DNA from 4 places in the Paenibacillus sp. UASWS1643 genome. Region 2 is predicted to be linked to each of the others. Evidence: predicted binding sites of a transcription regulator. Region 2 holds the regulator's gene; each other region holds the start of a gene.
The links. Region 2 encodes LexA, which represses DNA repair genes until DNA is damaged. Its sites were predicted from a motif close to CGAACATATGTTCG; they were not measured.
Positions count from the first base shown of each region.

Region 1: the regulator LexA is predicted to act here: its motif matches at 3,785-3,798, upstream of FE296_RS04640 (DNA polymerase IV).
Region 3: the regulator LexA is predicted to act here: its motif matches at 3,057-3,070, upstream of addB (helicase-exonuclease AddAB subunit AddB).
Region 4: the regulator LexA is predicted to act here: its motif matches at 2,135-2,148, upstream of recA (recombinase RecA).

Region 1 covers NZ_VXKZ01000095.1:7,829-13,947, reverse strand. Annotated here, with positions in the region: gene FE296_RS04660 (exonuclease domain-containing protein) at 1-399, shown strand, start outside; gene FE296_RS04655 (M67 family metallopeptidase) at 385-876, opposite strand; gene FE296_RS04650 (TlpA disulfide reductase family protein) at 1,103-1,654, shown strand; gene cimA (citramalate synthase) at 1,736-3,355, opposite strand; gene FE296_RS04640 (DNA polymerase IV) at 3,888-5,189, shown strand; gene FE296_RS04635 (ferredoxin) at 5,307-5,549, shown strand; gene FE296_RS04630 (L,D-transpeptidase) at 5,769-6,119, shown strand, end outside.
Region 2 covers NZ_VXKZ01000115.1:48,300-54,418, forward strand. Annotated here, with positions in the region: gene FE296_RS24845 (phosphotransferase enzyme family protein) at 1-633, shown strand, start outside; partial or broken gene FE296_RS24850 (peptidase G2 autoproteolytic cleavage domain-containing protein) at 1,330-1,506, shown strand; partial or broken gene FE296_RS34215 (helix-turn-helix domain-containing protein) at 1,621-1,782, shown strand; gene FE296_RS24860 (aldehyde dehydrogenase) at 1,885-3,186, shown strand; gene lexA (transcriptional repressor LexA) at 3,292-3,918, opposite strand; gene FE296_RS24870 (LysM peptidoglycan-binding domain-containing protein) at 4,215-4,592, shown strand; gene FE296_RS24875 (DUF896 domain-containing protein) at 4,688-4,897, shown strand; gene FE296_RS24880 (hypothetical protein) at 5,023-5,532, shown strand; gene FE296_RS24885 (HAD family hydrolase) at 5,561-6,119, shown strand, end outside.
Region 3 covers NZ_VXKZ01000104.1:5,630-11,748, reverse strand. Annotated here, with positions in the region: gene addB (helicase-exonuclease AddAB subunit AddB) at 1-2,992, opposite strand, end outside; gene FE296_RS10760 (class I SAM-dependent rRNA methyltransferase) at 3,422-4,798, opposite strand; gene FE296_RS10755 (Na/Pi cotransporter family protein) at 5,375-6,119, shown strand, end outside.
Region 4 covers NZ_VXKZ01000115.1:1,819,725-1,825,843, forward strand. Annotated here, with positions in the region: gene FE296_RS32120 (regulatory protein RecX) at 1-709, opposite strand, end outside; gene recA (recombinase RecA) at 1,001-2,065, opposite strand; gene FE296_RS32130 (competence/damage-inducible protein A) at 2,309-3,565, opposite strand; gene pgsA (CDP-diacylglycerol--glycerol-3-phosphate 3-phosphatidyltransferase) at 3,673-4,260, opposite strand; gene FE296_RS32140 (YajQ family cyclic di-GMP-binding protein) at 4,581-5,072, opposite strand; gene FE296_RS33120 (hypothetical protein) at 5,227-5,427, opposite strand; gene FE296_RS32145 (helix-turn-helix domain-containing protein) at 5,465-6,119, opposite strand, start outside.

The DNA.
Region 1 (6,119 bases), on a different contig from region 2:
GAACTTACAGGTATTACACAGGAGATGACGCTGGACGCACCAACTTTGCTGGAGGGACTGCATGATTTCATGTCTTTTGTTGGCGGAAATGTTCTGATTGCACACGCAAGTGCGCATGACCGAGCTTTTCTGAATGCCGCTCTGTGGCGGACTTCAAAAGTAAGGCTGACACATCGTTTAATCGATACGATGATGTTGGCCCGCTGGCTTGAACCAAGCAGGCCGGGATATGGTCTGGATGAATTGCTGGAATCCAGAGGGATTCCGATCTATGGGCGTCACCATGCACTGGAAGATTCAAAAATGACTGCGCAGTTATGGTCCTGTTATCTGGAGGACATGATGCGTCAAAATGTGGAGACCTTGGGTGATTTGTATACCCAGCTAAGTCACGCATAACGGAACGGGAAGCAGATTGTACGAAGGCACAACGCGGTGTGTCGGATCCTGCGATTCCTTCGAGGATTCAATCAGATAACCGTTCAGATGCATATGAGATCGCAACCCGCTTGTTTGGTCGGGTGAGCCGATGAGGTACATCTGAAGCAAGCCGGCGAAGGCCGGGAGAGCTTGCAAGTCCTCTAAGGAAGGAACAGGCCTGGTCTGCGGATGAGAATGGAAGATACCAATGAGCTTAGGTTCGGAAAGTACGCACCGAATCCATTCGGCATCGTCCAGAGTAAAATGGTGCAGCGGGTCAGGTGCTACGTTACGAATGGGCTGAAACCGACTGATTCGTATACCGCCCGCTGCGGTTTCACCCAGCATAACCCCGCAGGCTTCTTGCGGCAGCGAAAGGAACATGTGCTTTGACATCTCTTGTTCTACGGAAGAAGGGATGTAGAAGGCGTTTTGCTGCCCGTGAAGTGCTGCCATTTGTATTCACCCCTCTCTCTTTGGCTCCTGCTTAGGCAGGAGTCCTTTTTCATTTTATTTTCTGTATTCCGGATTGTAAAATTTTAAAGGAAAAGGGTACAATAATAAAGAGAACATTTGGGAATCATGTTCTGGTGAACTGTCATAGAGCGTGATAAACACTTAGCATGTGCAGAAATTGCGGTTTTAGTTTCAACAGGCTAATTATATAAAAGGGTGGCGGGTTATGAAACGAAACATATACATACTCCTTGGTGTTGTCTTGCTGGTTGGTATTGCACTGGCCCAGAATGCGGGTGACGGCATTGCAGCCGTCTTTAAGCAGGAAGAACCCATGCCTACAGAGACGGGACCACGTGCGGGTCTTCTGGCACCTGCTTTTTCTCTGACAGCAATGGATGGGAAGACGTACAGTGTGGGCGGTGCCAAAGATAAGGCCACGTTCGTCAGTTTCTGGGCATCCTGGTGTGAGCCGTGTAAGCAGGAAGCCCCAGAGCTGAATAGAATGGCCGCGAAATACAAGGATAAGCTTGACATGTATGGGGTTAATGTAACATCATACGATAAACTCAAAGATGCCAAAGCTTTTGTGGATGAGTACCAACTGAATTTCCCTATTCCCTTGGATGAGAAGGGGACTGTGTATGCTCAATACAATGGGGTGGCTTTTCCAACGAATGTTCTGATTGACTCCAGAGGAGTTATACAGGAGATTGTTCTGGGTATATTACCCGAGAAAGAGTTGGAGCGTAAGATTAAAAAGTTAATTACGAATTAATTTTCTGCAAAGAAAGAAGCCTTTGCATCCATGAATCATGGGTACAGAGGCTTCTTTTTATTTTCCGGGAAATATGGGTTATTAGTGGTTGCTTATCCCATGAGCAGGAATAGGGAGTGTGCCCGGCTCATCCTGCAATTTTTCTTGAAGCAATGCATAGCGGAAACTGTGAACGAGGGCTTCCCAACTTGCTTCAATTACGTTCTCGGATACACCAACAGTGTTCCATGTGTTCTCCGTATTTTTGGATTCGATCAATACACGAACTTTAGCGGCGGTGGCATCTTTCTCATCCAGTACACGCACTTTGTAGTCCGACAGATGCATGTTGGCAAGTGAAGGGAAGTATTGTACCAATGCCTTCCGAAGCGCATTATCGAGTGCGTTCACCGGACCGTTACCTTCAGCAGCGGTATAAACACTTGTTCCAGCTACATTAAGTTTGACAAAAGCTTCAGAAACAACGGATTTCCCCGCCGTTTTCTCCACAAGCATTTTGAATGATTCAAAAGTGAACAATTCTTTCATGTCACCGTTCGCTTCACGAATTAACAATTCAAGCGAAGCATCTGCACCTTCGAACTGATAACCCTGATGCTCCAGATCTTTGATCTTCTCAATAATCTGACGTGAATTGGCACTGCTTGGATCGAACTCAAGCCCCAGTTCCTGCGCTTTGGATACAATATTACTTTGTCCGGCAAGTTCCGAGACCAGCACACGTTGTTTGTTACCGACCAGTTCAGGGACGATATGTTCATAGGTACGTGAATCCCGCAGGATGGCAGAGACGTGAATCCCACCTTTGTGAGCAAAAGCAGCATTGCCGACATAAGGCTGATTAATCGGCATATTCACATTGGCAATCTCGCTAACATAACGAGCCACGTTTGTAAGTTGTCTCATGGAATCCTCAGTAACACATTCATAGCCAAGTTTCAGTTGCAGGTTCGGGATAATGGATGCGAGATTGGCGTTACCACAACGCTCTCCATAACCGTTCATTGTACCTTGCACCTGACGGGCTCCGGCTTGTACAGCGCTGAGTGTGTTGGCCACAGCCAGTTCACAATCATTATGTGTATGGATGCCGAGATGTGCGTGAGGCAGGCTTCTATGAAGTGTGGATACGATCTCGTGTACCTCGTTTGGCATCGTCCCGCCGTTGGTATCACACATGACGAGCCAGTCCGCTCCTGCCTCGTGAGCCTTGGTCAAAACAGCTTGAGCATACTCCGGGTTATGTTTGAATCCGTCAAAGAAGTGTTCTGCATCAAAGATCACTTCCATACCATTCTGCTTCAGATAGGCGATGGAATCATAGATCATGGACAAATTTTCTTCCAATGTAGTCTGCAAAGCGGTATGCACATGGAAGTCCCATGATTTACCGACTAAAGTTGCAGCCTGAGCACCAGATTCGATCATGCGCTTCAGGTTGGCGTCTTCACTAGCGACGCTGCCTTTTCGGCGGGTACTGCCAAAAGCAACAACCTTTGCGTTCAGGTTTAATTCCTTGACTCTTTTGAAAAACTCAATGTCCTTGGTATTGCTGCCGGGAATTCCGCCTTCAATATAATGGACACCCAGGTCATCAAGCTTCTTGGCAATTTTGAGTTTGTCGTCTGCCGATAAGCTGACACCCTCCCCTTGTGTGCCGTCACGTAAAGTCGTATCGAAGATGGAAATGGCCTTTGACATGAAGATCCTCCTTTGAGATAAAGCGCTCTTTTAAAAGATTGGATTGTAAGTTGGGAAAAGCTGTTAAGTACGTTAGTGGACGAATCCTTCGATTCGGCAACGCTACACTGTGTTAAACTGGGTGCGCTGATTTGTCCTAAAGTCGTCAATTTGTATAATTAATTATTATAGCACCATTATAGCCAAATGCTACATAGAAATCGCAGTTTCATGTAACAATTAACGGATTCTAGAGAAAAAAGAAGGAAGGTAATCATAATCCGGATGTATGTTATAATCTATTATTGAGTTTCAATTGGAATATATGGAAGAAAAGGAGGGTTAATTTTTGACTTTTGTATGGGAAAATACAGTTATTGCCCTGATCACTTTGATACTTTTTGTGAGTGTAGGCTGGTTAATTATTCGGTCTCTGATCAGATCTCGCAGAAAATAAATGTTCGTGACTGAATTAACATAACGGGTTTGATATACTATAGAAGAAAGAAATTCGTTTCATTAATTAGTGTGCAAGAAAGGGCGGGGGTTCATGATGTCTTCAGACGGCAATCCTCCAGCGAATGTGGATCAATACTACCCTACAGCCGGACGGGTGATTCTGCATGTCGATATGAATGCTTTCTACTGCTCTGTACATGAAGCCGAGGAACCAGATTTATATAGAGGAAAAGCAACGGCCGTTGCGGGCAGCAGTGAACTGCGAAAGGGTGTAATTGTAACCTGCTCATATGCCGCTCGTAATCGAGGCATCTCAACAGGTATGGTTGTCCACCAAGCCTTGAAAAAGTGCCCTGATCTCATTGTGATTCGTCCTGATTTTCATTTATATCGTCAATATTCAAGAGCTTTCATGCAGATTGCGTATAGTTATACCCCTCAACTTGAGGCAACGTCCATTGATGAATGTTATCTTGATATTACAGGGTCAAGGCAATTCGGGAATCCAATGGAGATTGCGGAGAGCATTCAGCGTAGAATCAAGGATGAATTGGGGCTGCCATGTTCCATTGGCATTGCACCCAACAAATTATTGGCAAAAATGGCTTCGGATCTGAAAAAACCGAACGGTATCTCCATTTTACGTATGAGGGACGTACCCCGGATTCTTTGGCACAGGCCATGTAACGAGATGTTTGGCATTGGCAAAAAAACGGCTGAAAAGCTGAAAAAACTGGGCATTGAAACGATTGGTCAATTGGCCAAGTCGGATGAGAACATGTTGACCGAACTATTCGGAGTTAATGGAGCATGGCTCAAAAATTCTGCGAATGGCATTAACCATTCCGCAGTTCACGCGGAACGGGAAGCCAATAAATCCATTGGACATACAACCACTTTACCGGCGGATGTATCGGATATGAATGAGATTCATCGGGTATTCCTCAATATAAGTGACCAGGTAGCCAGAAGATTGCGCAAGCACGAAATGTTCAGCCAGGGTATTCAGATTACGATCCGCACACCGGATATGAAGACAATCACCCGATCACGTCTAATGGAAGTTCCTACGGAGGATGCAACGGTCATATACCGTGAGGCCTGTAAACTATTTGAGAAGCATTGGGGTAGTGGCAAGCCTGTACGCATGCTGGGTGTGACACTTCAGAACCTGATTCCAAGAGAAGAATCCGCTGTGCAGATGGACTTGTTTGAATATGAGCAGAAGCCCAAGAAGGACAATCTGATTCGGATTATGGATCAGTTACGTGATAAATTTGGTGAGAATGCTGTTGTCACCGCAGGCATGCTTGGAGACGATCCTTCCGTGCTGCTTCGGAATCATAAAGTGCGCGGTACTTCCCTGCAAAAAGATAACTTGCAAAGTCTTGATTAAATAAGGGATAATAGAGACTTGTGGTTGCAAAATGATTTGTAATTATCCTTACTTTGTATTAATATGTTTCTAGATAAAAACACTGTACGTTTCGAATTTTAGGAGGAGAGAATGTAAATGAGTAAATATACTTGGGTTGAAAAAGACACATGCATCGCATGTGGCGCTTGTGGAGCAACGGCTCCAGACATCTACGATTATGATGATGAAGGTTTGGCTGAAGTTATCTTTGACGGCGATGCTAACCAGGGTGTCAAAGCTATTCCAGACGACTTGTTTGACGATATGCAGGATGCATGCGATGGCTGCCCTACAGATTCAATCAAAGTAGCGGACGAGCCTTTCAATAAAGAAGGCTAAGTATTTCTAACATGAACATAGAGCACTTTCTTTTGTCTTTACGACAAGGGAAGGTGCTTTTTTTGTCTTCATTTAACTGTGATCTTATGACCTGCGAATCAAGGACGATTATTGTCGAAAACCCTTTTTCCCACCGGGTACTCAAGTCCTATGGATTCAACGCTTGGTTATGCCGATATATAATGATATAAGGAAAAAGGCGAAATAGTGGAGGATCGGATGCAAAATACTCATCTAAGAACATATGTCAAGAAACATCCCGACAATAAAATGGCCTGGTATCTGCTTGGAAAGGAGTACTTGGGCGAAGGGCAGGAGGCCAAAGCCAATTATTGTTTTCAGCAAGCGGGCGAGGTTTACGAGGCATTTGAACGTAGTAAAGCTCCTGCTGACATCTGGGTGGACTATCAGGACAAACTGGTGGAAATGTCTGAGCAAAAAGAGAAAAAACAACGTAGACGCAAAATGTGGCTTACGTTGTTCATGCTGCTTGTGCTGGCAGGTCTGCCACCTGCGGACGCTCCGGGTTTCAGTCGTGAAGCGGCCGACGCACTGTCAGCAGCATTGGAA
Region 2 (6,119 bases):
GGTGAATTTACAGATAGTCAAGCATATAATATGGGTGTATTGATGAGCAGGCTCCATGCAGCAGCAAAGGATTTCAATCCACCTTCTGATTTTGTAAGACCTGCTTGGGGAGTAGAAAGTTTTAAACGTGAAATGGCTAAGTTGGAACGTTACTATGAGCGTTTTTTATCCGAAGAGGGATGGAAGCTGTATCAAGATGCAGCTGAGAAGGTTGTATCCCAACTTACCACGATGCATCCAAGTGAACATAACTATGGGCTCATTCATGCTGATTTACATACCGGTAATATGGTTTTTGAGGATAATCAACCCTATCCGATTGATTTTGGAAGATGTGGGTACGGATATTATCTCTACGATATGGCAGGCACCATATTGGAGCTTTGGCCAAAGCATCGATGGATGCTTATCCAAGGTTATGAGAGTATTAGGAAGTTGCAAACGGACTATATTCGGGATCTGGAATGTTTTTTTGTCATGTTCATGATCGAGAACTGCTGTCATCACGCCTCTGATCCAAGAGAAACAACCAGTTTAATCGAGGAACAAAAGTATGCCCAAGCATACATAAGAGAATATTTAAATGGTAATCCATTTTTATTCGAAGTGATCGAGCCTGTAAATGTGGATTAATACTAACCGATACCGGGCTAAAATAATGATATCCTATGGTGATGATTTACAATAGGTCGCTGTGTAGAGTGTTTGTTCATATCATCAAGTTTTAAAAACGTGAGCTATGACTTAGAGTTGTTCTTCAGCTTCTCTAGTTCCCCTCCATTTTGGGGTATATTTTGACGGAGCTGTTTGGGTCGTTTCGTGATTTTTTAAACTGGCATTGAATTGGAATGAAGGCGACTCGAATTGGTGGGTCGTCTTTTTTCTTTTCTAGGGTCTTGATGGTTTGCGCCGGATGTTCAGGACAGCGAGATGCCAAATACGGTTGAGGCATTATGGAAGATCGAGCTTTTATATGGAAAGCATCAGTCCTATACGGAGAGTAAGTATGCGGTAAAGTTAACAACGAAGCTGGAGGGGGAGCTTCGAAGTGCTCCTTGGTCATCGATTTGAGGGATAAGTTCGATGAGTTCCTCAGAGATTTTAATGTTTTTGGAAGAGGGAGAAGGCAGAGCTGCATCAAACCATTGATTATGTGAAGCTTTAAACTTCATATTCTGCAGAATTAGCTTAATGTAATTATTAAGAACCCCTTTTATATCTTTAAAGCCTCCTAATCCAATTGGTCACTCGAAGCCACCTCAGATACACTAAATGAAATGAGGAGAGCGTCCATGAAAATATGGAAACGGGCAGGTTACAGTCCCATCACACACGTTGAAAACAGCATTAATCAATCCTCAGTATGATCCTTTACAGACTTACGTTTCTCGGTTGGGGCGTCCAGAATGGGTAGCTGTAGGAATGATGGGAAAACTTCTGATAAGAGATGATGGCACATGTCGAGAGAACGGGTTGTGTATAGAACGTTATTTCTTTTTTGTGTAGACGGATTGTAATATGAAGTGCGACACCTACTGGAAATAAATAAAAAAGGGCCCATAGCTGGATTCATGTAGAATGAAAATTCCTACACCACATTCACACAAGGAGAATCCAGCCATGAGCTACAGACATCTTAGCATAGTTGAACGGAGCAAGCTAGAAATCCTACACCAGCAAGGCAAAAGCTGACGAGCAATCGCAAAGGAAATGGGCAGACATCCTTCGACCATTTGCCGTGAATTAGAGCGTGCAGCTTCATTTGGATCCTATCAGGCGGAGCATGGATGTTTCAACTGTATGTTGAAAGTTTCATATAAAAGAGGTATACTTTAATTAAATTTTTAACAATTTAATTTTAAATAATTAATTGGAGATGTTATTATGGATCAGGCAAAACAACTAGTGACAGAACAACGTACATTTTTTTATACAGGACAAACTAAAAATATCGAGTACCGAATTAATGCGCTGCAACAGCTTAGAAAAGGAATTGAAAAGTATCAGCAACGGATTCAAGATGCACTTCGGGCTGATCTGAACAAATCTGAGGCGGAAGCTTACGGTTCCGAAATTCGCATTGTTCTGGGTGAACTGGATTTTGCATTAGAACACCTGCAGGAATGGGCTGCACCCAAACAAGTCCCAACCAATTCGGCTATGCCGGATGGGGTGAGTACCATTTACCCGGAACCATACGGAGTGGCGCTTATTATTGCACCTTGGAATTATCCGTTCCAACTGGCCTTTGGCCCACTGATTGGAGCAATTGCAGCCGGTAACTGTGCAGTTATCAAGCCTTCTGAATTAACACCAGCCGTATCTCGTCTGACTTATGATCTGATTCAGGAGATCTTCCCTCAGGAGTATATTGCGGTTATGGAAGGAGAAGTTGAGGCCAGTACAGCATTGTTGAAAGAGAAGTTTGATTATATTTTCTTCACAGGCAGCACAGGTGTTGGTCGCATTGTGATGAAGGCAGCTGCGGAGCACTTGACTCCTGTAACTCTTGAGTTGGGTGGTAAGAGTCCTGCTATTGTCCATAGTGATGCAGATCTGAAGCTGGTGGCCCAGCGTATTGTTCGTGGTAAGTTCCTGAATGCAGGGCAAACTTGCGTTGCTCCGGATTACTTGCTTGTGCATGAACAAGTTCATGATGAATTGATCAGTCTGATTGGCGCAGAGATCAAAGATAAATTTGGGGATGATGTGTTACAGAATGCTGATTTCCCGCACATTGTCAATGCGCGTAACTTTGATCGGTTGTCGGGATTCCTCACAGATGGCAAAACGCTGATTGGTGGACGTTCTGTACGTGAGCAGTTGCTCATTGAGCCGACTGTACTTGGCGATGTGAACTGGGAATCAGCTGTGATGCAAGAAGAGATCTTCGGTCCAATTCTTCCTGTGTTTACGTACAGTGACCTGAATCCTATACTGGATGAGATTGTTCGCCGGCCAAAACCATTGGCGCTATATCTCTTCACACAGGATGAGCAACTGCAGGATCAGGTTCTGAATCAAGTATCCTTCGGTGGGGGATGTATTAATGACACACTTTCTCATATGACTTCACACTATCTCCCGTTTGGTGGTGTAGGAGAGAGCGGTATGGGCTCATATCACGGTCAACAGAGCTTTGATGTGTTCTCGCATCACAAGAGTGTTCTGAAACGCAGTGAATAATTAGCCGCAAAAATAACATAAACATGAAAAAAAGAGGTTGTCCTGTTGATCAGGACAACCTCTTTCGTATTTCATTACATCTAGTTTTGTTACTCAAGTTAAATATTAATGAATATCTCGGAAAAGGCCAATGACTTTACCCAGAATACTAACATGTTTCAATCGTAAAGGTTCGAAGGTCGCATTCTCCGGTTGAAGGCGAATATGATCTTTCTCTTTATAGAACGTTTTCACTGTAGCTTCATCGTCTTCAGTCATTGCAACCACGATATCACCGTTATCAGCAGTTTGCTGTTGACGGACAATAACGTAATCTCCATTAACGATTCCAGCTTCCACCATACTATCTCCCACTACTGAAAGCATAAACACTTTTTGTTCACCTACATAATGTGTAGGAAGAGGGAAATAGTCTTCAATGTTCTCGGTTGCAGTGATTGGAACCCCGGCTGTAACCTTACCAACAACAGGAATACGTGCAACGCTATGAGCAAATTGATGAGAATGCTCAGATTCTTCCTGGCTCAAAAGCTCAATGGCTCTTGGCTTGGTAGGGTCACGTCGGATCAAACCTTTTTTCTCCAAACGATCCAAATGTCCATGTACTGTTGAGCTGGAAGCAAGTCCAACAGCTTCACCAATTTCCCGTACGGAAGGAGGATACCCCTTCAACCGGACTTCATTTCGTATAAACTCCAGAATAGCCTGCTGCCTGCTGGATATCTTCGACATACCGTATCAACCCCATTTTAGTAACGTTTGGGAAAATTATAACATAGAACCTCCGTTCGTACAAACATAAGTTCTAAATAAAATAGCATTAAATCAGTGTTTTTTAACTTATACAACAGAAATTGTCCAAAAGTCAGAGCATAATACTGCAAATGCTTTGCAAAAGGAAGTGAAATAAGAAATTTCTCCTTCAAAAAAGAAGCGAACAATTGTTCTAAAAATCTATTGAACAAAACAAGTGTTCGTGTTATATTGATTTCAACAGATAGGAACAAACGTTTGGAGGCGGGTATTTAATGAGATATTCTACTTATCAAAGCATTTATGAACCAATGAATTCGGAACTGGTGAAGTCTAAAATAGGGAACTACAAGAAGGTTCTAGCGCGCTTCAAGATTTTTTCATGGATGTTAAAGGTAGCCATTACCTCTTTGATTATATTTATTGGATGCAGCACTGTTTTAACTGTATTTGCTGGCAATGAGAATGATGTTCTGCCTGGAGGAAAGATAGCCGTTTCACAAGGGGAAACATTATGGAGTATTTCTTTGGAACATAAACCGACGAATATGGATACACGTATTTATATAGAAGCAATTAAGAAAGTGAATCAACTTCAAGCGACTTCCATCCAAGTGGGGCAAGTACTAACTCTACCGCAATTTGCAGAATAAAATGCACATCAATGAGTGTTAAGGCGTGTCAGCTTGACAAGCTGCCTTTATAATGGCAAAGTTAATATGACTTTGTATTTTTGGAGGGGACAAGCTTGGATATAGATAGTCTGGTAGCACGCATTAACGAATTGGCTCGTAAGCAAAAGTCCACTGGATTGTCGGAGGAAGAACTTGCTGAACGTGCCGAGCTAAGAGAGATTTATTTGAGCAATATTCGCAGCAATTTCAGACAACAACTGGATACCATTGAGATTGTTGATGATGAGAATGACAAAGGCCACCAAGGCAAACTCAAACACTAACGAAACCTAATGATATCATTATGATATTTAGGTTTCTTCCTGTTATTTTGAGTGTGCAATTTATAGGGGGAAATGTTGGTTTGCAATTATGTAAGCCGATACAAAGACACATAAGGGGGATTCTCATGTCGCGTTCGTTCGAGAGAACGGTTAAGAAAAATTCCAAGCAGTTAAATCAGCAACGCAAAAAAAGTGGTCAACCAATCACAGGTACACCAGGTGAAGAAGTCTTTAAGGGACGCAGTCTTTTGTTCCCTATATTTTTGATTGGTCTCGCCTTTTTGTATCTGTTTATGAGCACGTTTCTTGTGCAAGCTCCAATGACAACTTGGGACTGGGTGACCATGCTGCTTTATGTATTTTTGGCAGTCATCTTCATGCTTCGTCGTCCATACATCAAGATTAGCAGTAATCGGATTATCACGACGAAGGGTAATCGTGAACGTTCAATTGGGGTTGACGATATTGTCAAATTCAGAATTGAACCAGGTACAGTTGTTATCGAACATAACAGTCGTGGGAAAAGATGGGTGTTCACCAAGTTATTGAACCGTTACGATACAGATGCGATTGCAGAACGTTTGCTGAAGTTTGCAAAAGCACACCAGATCACCGTGGAAACCGTCGAAAAGTAATTATTGCATAAAGGGGTAGATGATCGGAATGGCATTAAAAGCGATTTTGTTCGACCTAGATGATACTTTATTATGGGATGAGCGTAGTGTTCGAGAAGCTTTTCATGAGACTTGTCTAATCGCAGCGCAAGAGACTGGGGTTAAACCAGAAGAACTTGAAGAAGCTGTTCGTAATGAGGCACGTGGACTGTATGAATCATATGAAACCTTTCCTTTTACTAAAATGATTGGAATCAATCCGTTTGAAGGTCTTTGGGCTAACTTTACTGGTGGGGATCAACCTGAGTTCCGTCAGTTGGAACAGCTTGCTCCAGTTTACCGTAAAGAATCCTGGCGTCGTGGCTTGTTGAAGTTGGGTATAGATCGGGATGATCTTGCTGAACAACTGGCCGCACAGTTTGGAGTGGAACGGAGATCCAGACCTCATGTATACGAAGAAACGATGGATACCTTGCGTCAGTTACAAGGAAAGTACAAACTGTTGTTGTTAACAAACGGTTGTCCTGCTTTGCAACAAGAGAAGTTGGATGGTGTACCTGAATTGACTCCTTTTTTTGATGAGATTATTATCTCGGGTAACTTCGGAA
Region 3 (6,119 bases), on a different contig from region 2:
ATTCCTCTGCAGCACTAAGCAGCACCTCCAGATAGGTGAGCATCTGCAATGACAGCCCATAGTACACTTCATGTAACTTGAGGTCCGTCTGGCTTGATTTATAGTCAATGACACGCAAGAGCAGACCATTCTCGCCTTCTGCCACATCCACACGGTCAATCCGACCCACGATCTCCATCACACATCCGTTCTCCAGTTCAAAACGCAGTGGCGGCAGTGTTTTATCCGGTCCAAAATCAAGCTCCAGCCCAATCGGTTCAAAACTTCCACGTCTGGACTGTTCACCGAGAATAACGGATGCCCGGCTAACAATGTCCTTCAATTTGCGGAAAATATAACCGTATCGCTTGGTGCTTAGCAAAATCTCCCCTTGCAGCTGTGGAGCAATCTGCTCCACCGTTTGCTCGGCTTCCTGACGGCATTGATCTGGAGTCAAACTGCCCCAACTACGATTTTCTTCGCGCAACCGCATAGCCAGCTGGCTTAGTGCAGCATGAAACAGCTGTCCGATATCAGGAGCCTGAAGGCGGTACAATTGCCGTTCTTTGAGACGCAGCCCATGCGAGGCAAAATGGGAGAACGGACAAGCTACGAACCGCTCCATTCGTGAGACACTCGTCCTTACCTCTGTGCCATACAGTCTGCGACTGGTGGCTGTACGTAGTGGTAATGCTCTATTACGATAAAAGATCGATCCCATCAACCGCTCCAGCTGAGGTCTGCTTGTCTCTCGAGATACATGCCAATTGTAGACCACCCACCACATTTCAGGAATGTCTTCTCCGCGGCGCCATTTGCGCAATTGTCCAATGAGCGTTGACAGACTCTGACCCGGATGGGTGACATAGGACCAATGCGCTTCTTCTGAGTTCGCAACCGGTGGTTGAGCGAGCAATGGCTGTTCTTGTAGACCAAACATTTTCCGTACATGGCGGACAATCTCGGAAGGAAGCAGTGCTTTTCCCTCATCATCAGCAACCGGGTAACTCAGCCACAACTGGCTGCTTGCCGCTGTAAGTGCCGTGTAGATCAGAAAACGTTCATCCAGCATCTGCCTTGTTGCACCTGGTCCAAGCGCCATGCCACGTTCCGCCAGTAACGCTCTCTCCAGTTCCGTTAATACGCCATCATCCTGAGGTACGGCGGGTAATTCACCATCAACGGCGCCAAGGATAAATACGTATTTGATGTCCTGAAGGCGTGTACGGTCCATGGAACCGACCAATACCTGATCAAGTGCTGGTGGTACCAGACCCAGCTTCAGTTCCGTCAATCCGGTCTCAATCATCCCGGCAAACAGAGTGATATCCAGCCGTTCATTCCCCATCATATCGACCATCTGATCCAATAAATCCAGCACAGCTCCCCACATCTGCCGATGTTCTCTCGACCGTTCGGGGTCACCTTGAGACTTAGCTTCAGCAGACATGTTCTCCAGCTTCCATGGGATCTCAGCATCTTCCAGCAGTCTGTATAGTGCCTCGCACTGGGCTTTGGCTGTCTTTGCCTTTTTCATTCGTTTCTCAAAAACACCCAAGGAATCTGTAATGACCGTTCGGCAGCTCTCCATTAAAGAAAGCATTTGGTCCCGTCCTCGACTACGGCCATCCTGACCGTTGTCTTCCAGCGACAGGCTTGGTACATACTTCCACGGTTTGCCGTCAGTCCAGCGATACCCGTGAATACCACAAGCCAGTACATAATTCTCAAGCTGGTCCATATCTTCACGAGTGATGGAACCATCACGCGGAAGCAGCAGATCCGTTTTGACACAGCGAAATACATCCTCGTAACGCCAGTGGCGCCGAACAATATCCAGTGCGGAACGGATAAACTCGGATAATGGATGATGAAGTTCATTTCTTCTGCGGTCAAGAAAGACGGGTACGTCATAATCCCTGAATAGAGGTTCAGCTATATCAGCGTAGGTATCCAACTGACGAACAAGTACCGCCATATCCCGGTAACGCGCACCTTCGTTTTGTGCCAGGCGCCGCATCTCACGCAGTGCCCCCTCCATCTCAGCTCGTCGGTTCTCCGCTGCAACCAGTCGGATTCCGGAATCAAGGCCTTCACTTTTCCAACGAATTGGACGGTCGAAACCAGCCTCCAGATGAGCAAGTCCCGGACGATCCTTGTATCTCGGTGGAATCTCCGAATCTAGCACGGTTATATCGCTCCGTATACCCAGTTCGTCAGCCATCCCTTTCAAGCGCGCATAGGCACTTGCCGTGGGATAGAACAGTTCCAGTTCTCCAGGCAGTGCGCCGTGATCATAAGGACGATCCAATGTCAGTGCAATCGTCACGGAAGAGGACTGCAACATCAATCGACCAATCACACTCATCTCCTGTGGCGTGAATCCCTGAAAACCATCAATCCAGATCTGGGCATCCTGCAGCAATGCACTTTCCGACAAACGATCTGTCAGCTCGGTCAACGTGTCTTCATCATCAATATATAAATTGGTCAGTTCTTGTTCAAAGTCACGATATATCAGATTCAAGTCATGCAACTTGTCCTCCAAAATTGGCGAAGTGGATGAGGTATTCCCTCCAGACAGCCCTTCTTCCAGCAATGATGGATCAACTTCATAACGCTTAAATTCACTATATAAGTTATTTAATTCCCCTATAAACCCCAGCTGGCTGCCGGATGCACCAAACAGCTTTAATTCTTCCTTACGGCGCTGGATTACTTTGTAGAGCAGCATCTTTTTGCCTTCGGCTCCGATCGGAATACGAGCGGAACCGCCGGCTTCCTGCATTACGCGGTAGGCTAAGCGGCGAAAGCCGAGTACTTCTGCACGCATGGTACCTTTAATTGCTCCAGAAGACACCAATGCCTGCTCTGTTCGAAAGGAACTCTGTTCCGGCACGAGTAAAATCAAAGGGTTACCTTGCGGTTCTTGTTGAAGCAGGGATGTAATTTCCCGGGTAATCAGCGAGCTTTTGCCGCTGCCTGCCCGGCCAATAACAAAACGAACGGACATGTCTAATCCTCCAAACCACACGTACAAGATTTTAATTCCCAGTATAACATATCTGACTTGGTTCGGAACATACGTTTGCCACTATCCGGTAAAACCGGAGATCATCTCCGTTAACACAGCAAGACAGCAAAAAGCCCGCAGCTAGCACACTGTGGACTTTTGACTTGATCTATAGATTAAATTAAAGATAATTTACACTTGCCACTCCGATGACAGAACAACCCTCCGATCGCTGTTATTCCCAGATTTTCTTGATTCAATTTTAAAAAGTGAAAAAATCCGAGAATAAAGGCGAAGATTATGCTTTCGAAGCAGCTTTCCTTCAGAAAGCTTTTAGCTCCACATCTTCAGGTTATTTCTGTCCTCTACGTTCTCGTGTAAATCTTTAGTCCAATCTATACAGTTAAATTAGAACGGAAATCATACCGATTAATTCTTTTTACTGCGCACTTCGAAAATAGCAAATTTCAGGTAATGTCCTTCATCCACGCCCAAAATTTGCGGATGATCCTTACCGGCTGCCTTCCAGTCGATTAGACGCAGCACTTTTCCTGCATCTTCTGCTGCATCGGCAATCGTATCCAGGAAAAGGTCAGGACGCATGTGATACGAACAGCTGGCTGTTACCAAATATCCGCCCTCATTAACCAGTTTCATTCCTTGCAGGTTGATATCCTTATATCCACGGCATGCACCTTTAACTGCTGATTTCGTTTTGGCAAATGCAGGAGGATCAAGGATGACTACATCAAATGTTTTACCGCCAGCTGCCAGCGCTTTGGATGTATCCACTTTCTGTTCGCCTGCACGCGCACGTGCGGTACGTTCATCCAGCCCCTTCACTTGTTCACGCAAGTACTGGAATGCATCAGCAACTACGAATTCGACCCGGTCGGTGAAACCGTTCAGCTCCACATTTGTTCGTGCACTCTCAATGGCATGCTCCGAAATATCAAGACAAGTCACTTTTTTGGCTCCATACTTGCAAGCATTCAACGTAAAGCTTCCCGTGTGTGAGAAACACTCCAGTACGGTGGCACCGTCCCAATAAGGGAATGTAACTACCTTACCGCTTTTATTCACAGGCAACAGCTGCTCTGTGCCATCCTGCTCGGTCGTTTGTAGTGTGATTCCACTCTTGTAGCCCCAACCCTTCATGAGCGGTTCGATGGCAGCACGATTCTCGCGTTGGTCGAAGAAGTAACCTGTCTTCTGCCCTTCCACAATATCCACTTTAATGAGTAATCCATTTTCTGTAACTGTGACATGCCGTGGGCACTCTCCGTACAGTGGACCTTTGGTCTGCTCCAAACCTTCGAGTTCACGAATCGGGACATCACTGCGCTCATATATACCTTCCGGCTGCATCACTTCAATGAGTGCTTGTACAATGGCTTCACGGCAACGATCCATACCAAGTGTAAGCAACTGTACAACGAGGATGCTACCGAACCGGTCAACGATCAATCCTGGCAGAAAATCAGCTTCGCCATAAACGAGACGGTATGCCTCTCCATCCTGGATAAAACGTTCCCGATGACGCAAGCAATCGCGGAAACGCGCTGCAAAGAACGCCGTATCCATCTGTTCAGACTCCAAGGGTTGATACGCTACAACTCTTACAGTGATCTGAGATGCGGGATTGTAATATCCTGTCGCCAGATAGCGACCTTGATGATTCAATACATTGACCAGATCTCCCGGCTCAGGGTTTCCGTCAACAGAGGCAATTTCGTTGTTAAATATCCATGGATGTGCATGTTCAAGCCGCTTTTTGCGACTGCGTTCGAGTGTAACTGATGGCAAGGTAGATCCACTTCCTTTAATTTAATAGTTCAAAAGATAGGTTTGGTTCGGCGCGTAGGTGGCGTTTCGGTCACGAATCGATCTTCCGATCGCTGTTGTCTCCAGATTTTTTTGATTCCCTTTTTTAAAGGGAAAATCCGGAGACAAAGGCGCACGCTTCGCTTCTTCGGTAACAATTTCGTCTTCTTCGCTACGTTTGCACGAATCACCGTATCTTTCGAATTGGGGCGGGTAATTTAGACGCTTCAGCCGCCGATTGGTACTTTGGTCGCTTTAATTAAATGATGTAACGGTTACGGATTGGTTCTGAGCGTTGCTATTCTTTTTTGAGACTCACCTAATCAAAAAAGTCTTAAACAACCGCCACATACACGTGCTACTCGCTTCTTCAGATTCCAATCCGTCCCATCCACTACGCTTGCACGAATCACCGTATCTTTCGAAATGGGGTGCGGCAATTGAAATACTTGAATTGTGGGAGGCTGGCTTCCCTCTGATTTCCTTTAGGCTTGTCATGGTTGTCTCTATTTACTCATAGGATGAGGTAAGGAACCGGACGGAAGGAATGATGTTTCTATGTTTAGAGATGTGATATTGCCCCTGCTGTATGGGCTTATTATCTTTTTTGGTGGCATGAAGCTGATGGAGACGGCCTTGCAGCGTATGGCAGGTCCCATGTTGGCAGGTTGGCTCAATCGTGCCACCTCTGCTCCATGGAAAGGCATGGCCTTCAGTGCGGGTGCAACGGCCTTGTTACAGAGCAGTACTGCGGTCACCGTACTCACCATTGGACTGGCTAATGCCCGATTAATCACCTATGGACGCACACTCGGCATCATCCTCGGCACCAACATTGGGACCTGTCTGACGACGGAGCTGGTAGGACTGCAGATCGGGCGTGCTTCCCTGCCATTGCTTGTCCTGTCGCTGACGGGCTGGGCCATGTTTGTTGTGCTTGGTGAACGCAATATGGCCGCTCCTGAACACACGCGCCGGACTCTGTTTAACATCCAGTACAGCTTCCTGGCAGCTGCAGGATTTGCACTGGTCATGACAGGCATACAGGTGATGCAATCCATTGCGTTGCCACTGCGGAGCATGGGTGTATTTCAATGGTTTCTCGACCGCTCTGCTGACAGCTTATGGTGGGGCTTCCTGGCAGGTGCCTGTCTGACAGCGCTCATTCACAGCAGCGCAGCTGTCATTAGCATGGCGATTACGCTCGCAGCCACAGGGGTATTGCCTGTGGAGATCGGTATCGCCATTCTGATCGGGTCCAATGTGGGGACCTGCATCACCGCTGTGATTGCTGCCGCGGGCG
Region 4 (6,119 bases), 1.8 Mb from region 2:
CAGGGTCCCCAGCCTCATCTTCTTCAATTAAACAATTCACGACCCGGCGCACCATATCCATTGAAAAACCACGTCTCATTAGGAAGGGAAGCGTTTTATTTTTCTTTGCTTTGACGTCCCCTTTGACCTGATTCCATTTTTTGCGTCCGGCACTCAGAGCAGTCTCAAATTCCGCATCCGTACTAACACCTTCCAGTGCTTCAGCAATTAGATCATTGGCAATGCCCTTTTGACGCAGCTCTTGCCTTATCCACAGTTTTCCCTTCCGCTTGCCCTCCATACGCTGTCTTGTCCATTCCTTCGCAAATAGATCGTCATCCACTAACTTCTCCCGCTCAAGTCGATCCAGCGTCTCTTCAATTAATGGTGCAGCAAACTCTTTTTGACGAAGTTTCTGACTTAATTCATGGCGTGTTCGCGGCTTATGCTCCAAAAAGCGCAGAGACTGTGCATACGTCCGCTGTCGCTCATCAGCTACAATGATTTCTTCCAGATCCTTCTTCATAAACGTATTGCCTTGAGTCATCCTGTATTTAATCATCACATCTTCAAGAACCGTAATGGAGTGGATACCAAAAGTGATTCGATAGCGAGCTTGCCTGCTCTTCGTTCGTTCTACACGTGTAATAATAAGTTCTTCGTTGTCCGGAAATTGGGATAGGCCGTCCTGTTCTGCTTCTTCATATAAGTCCTCGTCATGTTGATCCATTCAGGTCTCCCCTTTCATAACATTTTCATTCTGACTACGCCAAGCACATCTTCACATAAGACAAAGAAGACAAAGAACACTAATAATACAAAAGACCGGGAACTCAGCCCGGCCTTTACTCCACAGTTAGCGTGCTAACAGCCCCTGTCCATTGGGACAGGGGCTGTTAGGCAGCACGAGTACACCCACTACAATCCATTATCCAGATTGATCCAAGCTCAATCAGATAAGTTTACGGAATCCAGAGGGCAACACCCTCAGGATCCTCCCTACAAGGGAGGACTTGAGAGATTACTCGTTGATTTCAAACAATTCTTGTTCTTCTGCTGCTTCTTTTTGTTGCTCTTCACTAGTTGGCGCAGGAACTGCAGTAGTCAAGTTACTTGCTACACGAATTTTTTGTTCAATGATTTCAGCAATATCTTTATGCTCTTTCATGAACTGCTTTGCGTTCTCACGGCCTTGTCCTAAACGTTCGCCTTCGTATGAGTACCATGCACCACTTTTATTAACGATGTCCAGCTCTGTACCAATGTCAATGATACTGCCTTCTCTCGAGATACCCTCACCATACATGATATCCACTTCCGCTTGTTTAAACGGAGGTGCTACTTTGTTTTTCACGACTTTAATACGAGTACGGTTACCAATCATGTCATTGCCTGATTTGATACTCTCAATACGACGCACATCCAGACGTACTGTGGAATAAAACTTCAGAGCACGACCACCAGGTGTTGTTTCCGGGTTACCAAACATAACGCCGACTTTCTCACGAAGCTGGTTGATGAAGATTGCGATTGTTTTGGATTTGCTGATTGCACCAGACAATTTACGCAGCGCCTGAGACATCAAACGCGCTTGCAAACCTACGTGTGAATCACCCATTTCGCCTTCAATCTCTGCTTTTGGTACCAATGCGGCTACAGAGTCAATAACAACGATATCTACTGCACCACTGCGCACAAGAGCTTCTGCAATTTCCAGCCCTTGCTCACCCGTATCTGGCTGAGATAGAAGCAATTCGTCAATGTTAACACCCAATTTGCTTGCATATTGAGGATCAAGAGCATGCTCGGCATCGATAAATGCTGCTTGTCCACCAACGCGTTGTACTTCAGCAATCGCATGCAATGCGACAGTTGTTTTACCTGAGGATTCAGGTCCATATATTTCAACAATACGGCCTTTAGGCAAGCCGCCTGTTCCTAATGCAATATCCAAAGCCAAGGAACCACTGGGAATAATTTCCACATTCATATGCGTGGACTCACCCAGTTTCATGATGGATCCTTTACCAAATTGCTTCTCTATTTGACGGAGCGCCATATCAAGCGCGGCACGACGGTCTGACAATAAGCTCACACCCTTTACTGTTTATAAGATAATGATACCTTGTTTTAACACGTTTGCCAAGCTTTTTTTCGAACATACATTCGTTTTTTTTGTAAAGGCCGAGGCGCCTCTTCCTCAAGGAAACTTTCCATTAAACAGAAAAAAGAACCGTAAACAAGGCTGTAAAGCCTAATTCTACGGTTCTTCCGTCTTCCTTAATTATACTTGCTTGGAACTGTAAATGCAATCGAAGCTATTAACTAATCAATCCATCGCCACAAGTTTTTGCCATAAACGATAGAGAATCGCTTTGGCTGAACGAATGCGAACCGTCTCGCGATTACCATTAATACGCAGCTCATGAATTTCCGTTTCTTTTCCACGTTCAGCAAGAGCGATGAAGACAAGTCCGGGTGGTTTGCGTTCCGAATATCCCGGTCCAGCTACACCGGTAACAGCCAAGCCAAAATCAGCATCGCCAATCATGCGGATCTGCTCAGCAAGCACTTTTGCAACCTCAGGACTTACCGCCCCTGGTGCATCTTCACCTTCCAGATAATCATGAGGCACATTCAGCAGCTTTTCTTTAATTTCATTGGAGTAACAAACAATTCCACCTTTGAGCATTGACGCACTTCCGGGTACAGAGGTCAGACTTTGCATGACAAGCCCTCCTGTACAGCTCTCAGCAGCGCTGAGCGTCAGCCCCATGTCAGACATCATGGTTACAATCGTGTACTCTATAGGCACATCCTCATTCGCGTAGAGATGTTCTGTCAAACGCTCCCGAATCTGAACCTCCATCGCATCCAGCTTCAGCTTCGCCTCTCCCTCACTCGCAGCCTTTGTGGATACACGTACCGTAACTTCGCCTTCGCTCGCGTAAGGAGCAATCGTAGGGTCTGTCTGCGCGTCAATCAGATCCAATAGTCGATCTTCCAAAGCAGATTCACCAATACCTGCGAATTTGAGCATTCGGGAATAGATCGGCATCTCTTCTGTGAGTACATGCTGGAACAGCCAAGGTTTGACTTCCTGTTCAAACATTGGAATCAGCTCTTTAGGTGGTCCAGGCATCACAACATAATATTTGTCATTGTCAGAAATCGCATTTCCTGCCGCAAGGCCCGTTTCATTGGCCAGAGGTGTTCCGCCATCAATAACGATCGCCTGACGTCGGTTATTCTCTGTCATGTCCACATTACGATCTCTGAAAAAGCTCTCAATTTTGTCCATTGCCATTCGATCTGTATGCAGTTTTCGGTTAAGAACAGCTGCGAGCGCATCCTTGGTCAGATCATCTTGGGTAGGTCCGATGCCACCGGAAAATAAAATAACGTCTGCACGGCTCTGCGCAATGCGAATAGCTTCACTAAGTCGGTTCAGGTTATCCCCAACCACCGTTTGGAAATATACATCGATCCCCATCGCAGCCAATTCACGGGATAGGTATCTGGCATTGGTATTGACGATTTGTCCAAGCAGCAGCTCTGTGCCAACTGCAATGATTTCTGCCTTCATTGAGCATCCTCCTATACACGTGGTGAGTGATCAAAGGGCAATAGGATAATTTCCTATTGCCCCTGACCCAATGCTTCCTTCATGATTACCCATTTAAGAACAAACCATTATGCTTTTGTTAAATGAAGCAAATTTTTGTTTTTGATAAAGTAATCGATACCCGACCAGATGGTAATAAGCGCTGCTGCCCATACCGCAATAATATCGACGTGAATACCCGTGTATGAAAACGGGAAATTGTTCAACAGCAACAGCACAATCGCCACAATCTGCACTACAGTCTTCAGCTTGCCCCAAGCACTGGCGGCAACAACCGAACCATCAAGCAATGCAATTTGACGCAAGCCGGTAACTGCAAATTCACGACTAATAATAACAACTGCAATCCAGGAATCCAGCTTGCCCATCTCCACAAGCGAGATCAATACTGCAGTAACCAGCAGCTTGTCTGCGAGTGGATCGAGCAGTTTCCCCAGATTGGTAACCATGTTATTTTTCCGCGCAAGGTATCCGTCAATTCCATCTGTGCTTGCGGCGATGATAAAAATAACAGCAGCAATCAGTTGATTATACGGAAGCGAAAAGCTTCCAAGCTGCAACGGCTCTGGATAAAATGGAAAATCCACGAGCAGGAACACCATCAAAAAAGGGATTAAGCAAATTCGTGCAAGCGTAATCCGGTTGGGTAAATTCACAAGACGCCCTCCCTCATATCCTCCATTACTCCAAACAATCATCATAATCCCGTTATCATCATCCGGAACATGAAATGTACAGTTTCAATGTCAATCCAGATTAACATGATCCCACTATGTAGAAACGCAAAAAATAAAGTCAACCGCTCAAAAGCAAAACCGCTTTAAACGTTCCGGTGACTTCCAGAAGATGTACTGCTTTTCACAAAGTCAGCAAACGATGAGGACTGGACTTGATGCTTGACTGCCAGCAATGCACACTTAGTATAATATACGCCCAATACCGTGTCAAAAAACACTTTAGCTACAAAATGACCATATTACTTAAAATTTGTATATTGCAAATCCAGAGGTAGGTTAGCACCATTTAGCAGCTGCATGACAGCTTGCAAATCATTTTTACTCTTACCAGTTACCCGCAGCTGGTCTCCCTGAATCTGACTCTTCACTTTCATCTTGGAGTCCCGAATAAGAATATTGATTTTCTTGGCGATGTCCTGATCAATCCCCTGTTTAAAATTCAAACGCTGGCGGACTGTACCAGAAGACGCTGGCTCTACCTTTGCGTAATCGATGTTTTTCAATGGTAGACCCCGCTTCGCCATTTTGGATTGCAGCACGTCAATGACAGCCTTGAGTTTGGTCTCATCATCAGATACGATCGTTAACGCATCCTTATCCAGTTTCAGGCTGCTCTTGCTGCCCTTGAAGTCATAACGAGTGCCAATTTCTTTCTCGGTTTGTGTAACGGCATTTGTCAGTTCTTGTAAGTCCATTTTGGACACGATATCAAATGAATTTTCTGAGCTCAAACCAGTCACCCTTTCAGTTAATCGTATGTTCTGTAACATTATAGAGGATACCTTAAGCAAAAGTCTAATTTCAAGCTGTTTTACACAAAGAAAAAAGCATTTTTGGCAGCCACTTGTAGTGGCTGCCAAAAATGCTTGCTGATCCAGCTTCCAACTAATAGCGGCTGCGGTTGGGCTGTCTGAACATATCGAGCACACCCAAAAGTACATGTGCAAGTCCAAAACCCAATATTCCGTAACCCCAAGCACTTGGTGTCAGGTAATAACCCAGGAGGCTGACAATGATCCCTAAACCTGTTACGATCCAGCTGACTGTCACAGCCATCCACCTCACTTCACCAAAAGTTAACTGCAAGTTAAGACACGATTATTGTCTCCTGCAGTTGACCTGGTTATTCGCTACCCGTGGTACCCCCTGTACCGTCCGTTGATCCATTTTCAACACCTGTGGAAGAAGTAGTGTTACTACTGTCTTCACCAAGCTTCAGACGGATCCGATTGGTCGCCTTGCCATCCGTTACAACTTGCCCGCCAACCTCAATCGTGGTCGCTGCAGCGTAACCGGACTTAATATACATTCCTGTACTATCCAACTCAAAGGTATAGCTGTCACCTTCGGCTGTGTTACCATACTCCAACTTCTCTCCACTGGAGTTTTCGCCTTTGTACACTTCCAGCCAGCTATGACCTGTTGCTTTGATCGTAACCGTTACAGGTTGCCCTGCACTACCGTTAACTTTAAAGTTCGTAATATTTCCTGATTTCCCATCTTCTGCAACAGTCACATTAGACGGTGAATTGTCTGTCGGTTCTTCCTGATTTTCTCCCGTTTGTCCGTCGGTTTGACCATCAGTTTGACCGTCCGTCTGTCCTTCAGTGTCTGTACCGCCACCATTACCGCCAGCGTCGCCCTCACCTGTACCGTCAGTACCTGAATCTGTCGCAGGCGGATTAGATGCCTGTCCGTTGTCGGCAGGTGGATCCGGTTTATCCTCAGGCTGTTGTTGACTGTCTGTAATTTTGACTGAATCAAGCCCCGGATTGTCT